DNA from 2 places in the Vibrio sp. 1978 genome. Region 2 is predicted to be linked to the other one. Evidence: predicted binding sites of a transcription regulator. Region 2 holds the regulator's gene; the other holds the start of a gene.
What was found. The regulator PurR, encoded in region 2, represses purine synthesis genes. The targets are predictions, from matches to a motif close to TNANGNAAACGTTTNCNTNA.

Region 1: the regulator PurR is predicted to act here: its motif matches at 1,017-1,036, upstream of R8N49_RS04225 (phosphoribosylaminoimidazolesuccinocarboxamide synthase).

Annotation. Positions count from the first base shown of each region.
Region 1 is NZ_JAWPOP010000003.1:96,799-101,288, forward strand. Features, by position in the region: gene R8N49_RS04215 (hypothetical protein) at 1-144, shown strand, start outside; gene R8N49_RS04220 (SulA-like leucine-rich domain-containing protein) at 557-949, shown strand; gene R8N49_RS04225 (phosphoribosylaminoimidazolesuccinocarboxamide synthase) at 1,153-2,256, shown strand; gene R8N49_RS04230 (alkaline phosphatase D family protein) at 2,335-4,008, opposite strand; gene R8N49_RS04235 (hypothetical protein) at 4,339-4,490, opposite strand, start outside.
Region 2 is NZ_JAWPOP010000003.1:320,401-324,890, forward strand. Features, by position in the region: gene torD (molecular chaperone TorD) at 1-274, shown strand, start outside; gene purR (HTH-type transcriptional repressor PurR) at 743-1,747, shown strand; cyclic di-GMP riboswitch class I at 2,035-2,124, shown strand; gene R8N49_RS05215 (TfoX/Sxy family DNA transformation protein) at 2,241-2,831, shown strand; gene R8N49_RS05220 (TVP38/TMEM64 family protein) at 2,946-3,632, shown strand; gene R8N49_RS05225 (DUF2007 domain-containing protein) at 3,653-3,973, shown strand; gene R8N49_RS05230 (alpha/beta fold hydrolase) at 4,005-4,490, opposite strand, start outside.

The DNA.
Region 1 (4,490 bases), 220 kb from region 2:
CCTAGTCTTGTAACTCGTCACGATTATTTAGATGGCAAGCACCACTACTCATGTAAAGCTTGTTACGATATGGCAAAAATCGACGTGCGCCTATTTAACCAAGGCGAATTGCAAATGCGCGAACGTTTGCAACGAGCGAGCTAAGCAAGACGGAATCAATGGAACTGATTTTCAAAAGCGCCTTTTATAAGGCGCTTTTTTGATCTCCCAAGCCTATTTCCAATCTCTATCTCGTATTCCCTCCTATCCTACATAGCATGTCGCATCGGTTATCAGCCCTCTTCCACTGTATACAAACCACTGTCCGTGAAAAACACCTGTATATACAGTAGTAAACCCCTGTATGTCTCTCGTCCAACTTTCTACTCACCTCACATTTTTAAATTGATGTTAGACATATCAGAAATAAAAAATAAACAAATAAATTCAATTACTTAAAGTAAAATTCTTTTATTTCCTTTTCAAAAAACCGCAAATAACTTTTGAGAAACTTGTTGATCAGGTCGCCAAAACAAACTACTGTATAGGCATACAGCATGTATAAAGGAACAGTAAGATGCAGTTACAAAGTCAATCTCATACATACTCTCGTTACAACGTATTGGCACAAGCAACTAAGCCCATGGCCGTTTCGGATCAGCTTCTATCTAAGCTGGCTGTTTTATCGCAGCAGAAACAATGGATTTTGTTTACAGCAGACTGCCCTCGTCCAGACTTTGAACAACTCACTGCTTCTAATATTTGCTGTAAAAACGTTATTCAAATGAAGCCCTCTCAACAGCTTTCAGAAGTCGAGATCGTGATAAAAGCCATCCGATCAGGCAATGCCAGTGCTGTTGTCGCATCCAATAAAATTGCACTTATGAATCAATCTATGTTGCGCGACATGGCGCAGCGCTATCAGTGTGAAGTCTTTTTCGTCGAAGGCAGAGTTAATAAGTACCACTAATAAGTTCGACGTTATCCATCCTGCATCTCGCCTCCTTTTTAAGGGGGCTTTTTTTGTGTTAAAGAAAATAGGCAAACGTTTGCTTTTTCTCTGGCGAGTTAAAATAGTTCTGGTATGATGCCCACATTCGATTTATTCAGCGCCCACATTTTGCTGAATATCTTCTCTTTCTGACGTTTGATTAAGATGATAGGAATGTCGCAATGAGCCTTGCTAATCAAGTACTTGCCGTCAATGACGACCTGCCAATTCGCACCCATAAACCCGTTCATAGTGGAAAAGTTCGTTCAGTTTACTGGTTAACTGATGAAGACAGCGCCCGACTGATCAAAGAAAAAGGATACAATGTCGCGCCAGATGCGCCTTTGGCTATCATGGTGATTAGCGACCGAATCTCTGCGTTCGATTGTATTTGGCATGCTGAAGGTGGTCTTAATGGTGTCCCGGGTAAAGGGGCTGCGCTTAATGCGATTTCTAATCACTGGTTCAAACTGTTCAAAGAAAATGGCTTAGCAGATAGCCATATTCTAGACATTCCTCACCCTTTTGTTTGGATTGTACAAAAAGCCAAACCGGTAAAAATCGAAGCCATCTGCCGCAAATACATCACGGGTTCGATGTGGCGCGCTTACGCAAATGGCGAGCGCGAGTTTTGTGGAATCCAACTTCCTGAAGGGTTAGAAAAAGACAAAGCACTGCCAGAGTTGCTAATGACCCCATCCACAAAAGGCATTCTAAAAGGCATTCCCGGTGTGCCAGAAGCGGATGACGTTAATATTACTCGTCAAAATATCGTAGACAACTACGAAGCATTTAACTTCTCAAGTGCGGACGATATCGCACTCTACGAAAAACTGCTGAAAGAAGGCTTTAACGTTATCAGCCAAGCATTAGAAGCAATTGACCAAATCTTTGTCGATACCAAATTCGAATTTGGTTATGTTCATGATGCTGCTGGCAATGAAAAGCTGATTTACATGGATGAAGTGGGTACACCAGACTCGTCTCGTATATGGGATGCTAAAGAGTACCAAGCAGGTCACATCGTAGAGAACTCAAAAGAAGGTTTCCGCCAGTTCCTACTTAACCACTTCCCTGACCCAGATATCTTGCTAAATAAAGAACGTATGCCAGAGCGTGAAGCACTCGCTCGTGATAATGCTTTACCCGTCGAATCTTTGATGGCGATTTCGAGCACCTACATTGGTATTGCCGAGAAGATTACAGGCAAGCCGATTCATTTGAGTGAGAATCCGAAAGCGGAAATCATCGAAGTTCTGAGCAAAGAATACGGATTGATTGACTAGCACTGTCGCTAGATTGCTAAATGCTTTCCAATAAAAAGTCCGCACTAGCTTGCGGACTTTTTTCGTATTAGGCTCAGTTTAGCCGATATTTAACGTAGTGCCATCTGTTGTAGAGGCTGACTTGGTCGTCACCTGATATGTTTTGTCTTTAATCGTTGATACGAAATACCAGGTCGACTCTGCCTTGTCGGGCGTAAAAGTAACGCGCATAAAGCCACGCTGTTTGATGTCTGCCCACTGTAATTCTGACACTAAGTGCGGCAGCGTGTATTCCATTTGAGCGATCGCAACAGGGTCTAACGCGAGGTAGGCCTCTAACCCAGGGGAACTCACAGAGCTAGTCGCAAACTCTACCCCGATAGGATGCTTAGATACGTCTTTAAGCTCACTTGCCCATGCGTTGTGCGTATCTCCTGCCAAACAGACAAAGTTACCACTGCTGGCTTTGGCCAGTTGATAAACGTTCTCTCGCTCAACGTAGTAACCATCCCATGCATCTAGGTTATATGGCAAAGCAATGGTATCTAAACTTGGGTCAGAGAGATAACCCGTAATCGCAGAGTTTACCGCTAATAACGCCTCTGTTTTTTGTTCTTCAGTGGCAGTAAACAATTGAAACATCGCGGTCATAACCGAACTTGGCAACTCCATACGAGACATTAACACTTGTTGCCCTAGCACATTCCAAGTTGCGTCGTGCGTACTGAACGCATCCATCAGCCAAGCGAGTTGGTCAGCGCCTAACAGCTCTCGGTCTTGACTGCGCGACTGGGCAACTAAACCGCCAATAGCTTCCATCGTTGGTGAGCTGAGCGAGAAATAATCCAACGGTTTATCACGCCCCACAAGTCGCGTGTCGAGCATCATCAAATTGACTAAACTTCCAAACGAAAACTGACGGTAAATCAGCATGTTTGAGAAAGTGTTTTCACGAACGGGCAACCATTCTGTCCACGCGGCAGCCGCAGATGCACGACGATCATTAAAACTGCCTTCCTCTTCTTGATGGTTTTCCGCACCATTTTTCCAAGTATCATTTGCAAGCTCATGGTCATCCCAGACAGCAATCATTGGTAGGCTCGCATGTAACGCTTGCAGATCAGCATCTTGGCGATATTGCGCATACCGTTTTCGGTAATCATCTAAGGTAATACATTCAGTGCCTTTGCTTGGCTCTCGCCCTAGTGCCTCAGCATCTTCACTAGCGTAGCCACCAGCACCATACTCATAAATGTAATCACCGAGATGAAGCACCACATCAAACGGGTCTTGCTCATGTTGATTTAAAATCTCTCGATACACATGGAAATAGCCAGCAGGATAGTTTGCACAAGAAACAACCGCCATGGATGCCTTTTCTACACCATCCTCTGGTAATGTTTGAGTTTGCCCGACTTCGCTAGTGACATCTCCAACCATGAATCGATAGTAGTAGCGAGAATTTGCGTTGAGATTTTGAACATCGACTTTTACCGTGAAATCTCGGCTCGTGTCTGTGGCAAAAGTGCCACTTTGCACGATATCAGTAAAATTTTCGTTAGATGAAACTTGCCAGCTTACATCTGCGTAGCTTGCTGAGGTCGTAACACGAGTCCAAATGATTACTTGTGTTTGAGTAGGATCTCCACTCGCCACTCCGTGCTCAAAGGTAACCGCAACAGATTCACTAGCATCGCTACCACAGCCCACCAGCCCGGTAACAATCGCCGTTGAAGAGGCAGCTTTCATAAAGTCTCGACGAGACAAAGACATATTGACTTCCTTTCTTATTGTGTTTGTTTTTATGCCCAAATGACGTGGTGACTCAATCATCCTTGTATGCCAATAAGGGACGTTAATTCGAACTTACAGTACCAACCACTTAGTCGGTAATTTGTCCTAAAAACACAAAGTTAGAAGCTAGTTATGACAATTGCATTTCCAAACGTTACATTTTTGTTAATTTAAGTGCAAATACTCTATATTCATCACACTTCCTAAGACCTGTGACAAAAACCTCAAAATAAAAAAGCGACCTACTTTGAGGTCGCTTTTCATTGCACTATTGTTAAGTAGTACATCGATGAAGTGGAAATACTCAGCCTAAAACTTGATGTTAAGAACATCTTGTTCTGACGTGTCCACCTTCAACTGACTGCGAGATTCTATGTACTCGATTTGCTGAACATCGAGCGAATATGGCATAACGACTCGCAATTCATTGATCCCTTCATGTTTAGCTAGCTGGGTTAAGC
Region 2 (4,490 bases):
AGACGAAAACCTAAAGGAACCTGCGGATCACTTAGCCGTTGAGCTCGACTTTCTCGGGAACATGATTATCCGCTCAAACGAGCTTGAACAAGAAAAACACATGGAAGAAGCCTTCGTTAAACAAAACGACTTTATCCAGCAACAATTGATGTCTTGGTTACCTCAGTTTTCAGACAAATGTAAAAAATTCGACGAATTTGGATTTTACTCGAGTGTCGCGAAACTATTAGTTGCATTTTGTAAACTAGACAGCGCCTACCTTCTTGGTGAATAATTGCCGCCTATTTTTAGGGAGCCTGCCTATCGGGCTTCCTGTATGCCTGAAAGTGACCAATTGTAAGTAACTTGGGTATAATATTCGTTTGCCTTAACTTAGCGCAAAGACGCTTGGTTATTTAGCAGTCAAAATGTGACTTCAAATACACAAATCTCTTGCTGAAAACATTGCTAGTCAGTCCACATAGGGCTAAAATGTGAGCGCAAACGATTAAATATGATTTATATGTAAACCGCTGAAATATAGCGGTTTTTGTGTTTTCTTAACAGGTTGATGGCAATTTCTCATCAGATAGAAAAAAGATAAAATTCATCGACCGATGCTGCTACGCACCCTTTTGTCGCACTTGGATCAACCGCTGCCGAGACACTTAGCGCCAATTTTAGATTGCTAGGTGTGAAACCATTAGAGCATCAGGTACATCCAATACGACATATTTCAGTAGCTCGATACAGGACACCATTTATGGCCACGATAAAAGACGTTGCTCGCTTAGCCGGCGTTTCCACTACGACAGTTTCGCACGTTATCAATAAAACGCGTTTCGTTGCAGAAGCAACGCAAGAAAAAGTAATGAAAGCCGTTGACGAGCTGAATTACGCGCCAAGTGCCGTTGCACGCAGCCTAAAATGCAACTCAACTCGTACGATTGGCATGTTAGTAACTCAATCAACTAACCTATTTTTCTCAGAAGTGATTGATGGCGTTGAGAGCTACTGTTACCGCCAAGGCTATACTCTGATTTTATGTAACACAGGCGGGATTTACGAAAAACAACGCGATTACATTCGTATGCTGGCTGAAAAGCGCGTTGATGGCATCCTAGTGATGTGTTCTGACTTAACCGAAGAACTAAAAGAGATGCTTGACCGTCATGCGGACATTCCTAAAGTGGTCATGGATTGGGGCCCAGAGAGCTCACAAGCAGACAAGATCATGGATAACTCAGAAGAAGGTGGCTACATTGCAACCAAACATCTGATTGACAATGGCCATACGGATATCGCTTGTCTAAGCGGTCATTTTGAAAAGCTTGCTTGCCAAGAGCGCATTGCAGGTTTCCGTCGCGCAATGAGCGAAGCGAACCTAGCTGTAAATGAAGACTGGATCCTTGAAGGTAACTTTGAATGTGATACGGCCGTATTAGTTGCAGATAAAATTACCGCAATGGACAAGCGCCCGACGGCGGTATTCTGTTTTAACGACACAATGGCTCTAGGCCTAATGAGCCGCTTGCAACAAAACGGGATCAAAATTCCTGAAGATATTTCAGTGATCGGCTACGACAACATCGAGCTTGCAGAATACTTCTCTCCACCGCTAACGACTATCCACCAACCTAAACGTCGTGTTGGTAAAAATGCATTCGAAATTCTACTTGAGCGTATCAAAGATAAAGAACACGAAAAACGAATTTTCGAAATGCAACCTGAGCTTGTAATTCGAAATACTGTGAAAAAAATGAACTAAATTTTACTGTATTTAACCGTGTTAAATAAGCGCTCTACAGGGGCGCTTATTTTTTTGGAAAAATTAAGCATTCTCTAATACTTCACACCGCTCTAATAACAATTGACTAACGTTAACTCCCTGTTTTATATAAATGTAATATATATTAAGAACTCCTTTTCAAAGGCCAATTTGCACCTTTCCATATGCAAAATAGAGCATTCAATCTATCATTTTTATTGAACCAAAATCACATTTTTAACGCTAAACCGTGATGTTAATTCAATATAAGAAGTATGCTCATTGTGTCACGCACAGGGCAAACCATTCGAAAGAGTGGGACGCAAAGCCTCCGGCCTGAACCATATTACGATATGGAAGGTAGCGGGGTTACCGATGGCAAGTGTGTAAGCAATGACTTTACTCTGTAATGACATTGTTTTTACGCATGTTTGCTACTCTCTCGGACCTGACTTTTGGTGGCGTAATATTAATTACACCGAGATAACAAAACATGGATAAACCGATACTCAAAGACTCTATGAAGCTATTTGAGGCACTTGGTAATATCAAGTCGCGCTCAATGTTTGGTGGCTTCGGACTATTCGCTGATGAAACAATGTTTGCACTAGTGGTAAACAATCAGCTTCATATCAGAGCAGACCAAAAAACTTCATCTGACTTCGAGAAACAAGGGCTAAAGCCTTACGTTTATAAAAAACGTGGCTTCCCAGTCGTTACAAAGTACTACGCTATTTCCAGCGATTTATGGGAATCAAGCGAACGCTTAATCGAAGTAGCGAATCAATCATTGAAAAAGGCAAAGCTTGAGAAAGAACAGCAAGCAAGTACAAAGCCTAACCGTTTGAAAGATTTGCCTAACTTACGACTGGCTACCGAGCGCATGCTAAAAAAAGCCGGCATCGAATCCGTAGAGAAGCTTGAAGAGGAAGGTGCGCTTAACGCCTATAAAGCGATAAGAGATACGCACTCTGCAACCGTCAACATTGAGTTGCTATGGGCACTAGAAGGTGCTATCAACGGCACTCATTGGAGTGTGGTACCTCAAGCTCGCCGAGATGAGTTGATGAACGGCCTCCAATAAAAGTCGGCCTAAAAACTATCTTGTAAAACCGCAGTCTAATCTGCGGTTTTTTTGTGAAATTTTTTCGGTTTTCCTACTGTCTTATTACATATATCCCAAATTGGAATCAAAATTATGAATAAGAAACTGATATTAGGTCTCATCCTACTAGCGGCTATCGTCTTTTTAGGTATTAACTTTGGCCAGTATTTAACCTTAGAGAATGCAAAAGCCCAACAAGAAGCACTAACTACATACATCGATCAGAATTTTGTATTCTCGGCTGCGATTTACTTTTTTACCTACATTGCAATTACCGCTTTTTCTATCCCAGGAGCGGCAGTAGTCACCTTACTTGGTGCAGCCTTATTTGGTTTTTGGACAAGCTTGCTACTTGTTTCTTTCGCTAGCACTATGGGGGCAACACTGGCCTTCTTGAGCAGCCGATACTTATTGCGTGACTGGGTACAAAACAAATTCGGAAATAAACTCAACGCAATTAATCAAGGTGTTGAAAAAGACGGAGCTTTTTATCTATTTTCCTTGCGTCTAATCCCTGTATTCCCTTTCTTTCTAATCAACTTACTGATGGGCTTAACACCGATGTCTATAGGTAGATTTTATCTCACTAGCCAAATAGGTATGCTGCCAGGCACAGCCGTATATCTGAATGCAGGTACTCAATTAGCAACAATTGAAAGCCTATCGGGCATTGTTTCACCCGCAGTATTAGCGTCTTTTGCGCTATTGGGACTATTTCCAATCATCACTAAATGGGTTATGAATAAAGTAAGGCCGACACCAAGTCAGCAAAACTCGTAATTGGTGAAGTGGGTGTATTGATGAAAATATTTATCGCTAAAAACCCAGCAGAAGCACACATTGTATGTGAGCTGCTTAAAGTGGAACAAATTTACTGTGAAGTTCGTGGAGAAGGTATTTTCGGCTTAAAAGGAGAACTGCCGTTTGGTGATGATACCGATCCTTATGTGTGGCTTTTTGACACTGCACAAAAGATGAAAGCTGAAGAAATAGTAAAAACATATCGAAAACAATCCGATAGGCATGAGTATCAAGATTGGCAATGCCCAAAATGTCATGAAATAAACGAAGGGCAATTTGGTGCATGTTGGCAATGTGGATATCAACTAGGAGAGCTATAGCGGCTCTCCTATTCAGTGGATGTACTCAGTTCTAAGCACATACAGCTTGCTGTTTAATAAACTCGATGGAGTGTTGATTGAAGTCTTCTGGACGCTCTACATTGCATACATGACCACAATTCGGGATTTCTCGTAGAATGCTGAGTTTATGTGCTGCAACCATTTCTTTGACAGGTTTAATAAACATGTAATCCCTGTCGCCCATTAAGTAGAGAGTCGGAATGGGTAACTCTCGATCTTTAAAATATTTCATTAACGGATTTACATCAGCAGCAAGAATAAACCAACGTTTAAATTCTTTTTGGCAAAGCTTCTTGGCTTCGCGAATAAAAAGGTGGCGAGATTCTCGTTGGCTTCTTTGAGGCATAACAATATAAGCGAACAGTTTGTAGAGCCACATGTACGGTAGGATATGCTTACAAAAATTACCTAATTTCACTAATATCTGAGAACGAGTGTTAAGCCTTGTGACAGCACCGCCGAGCACCATCGAACGTACGCGCTCTGATGACAATTC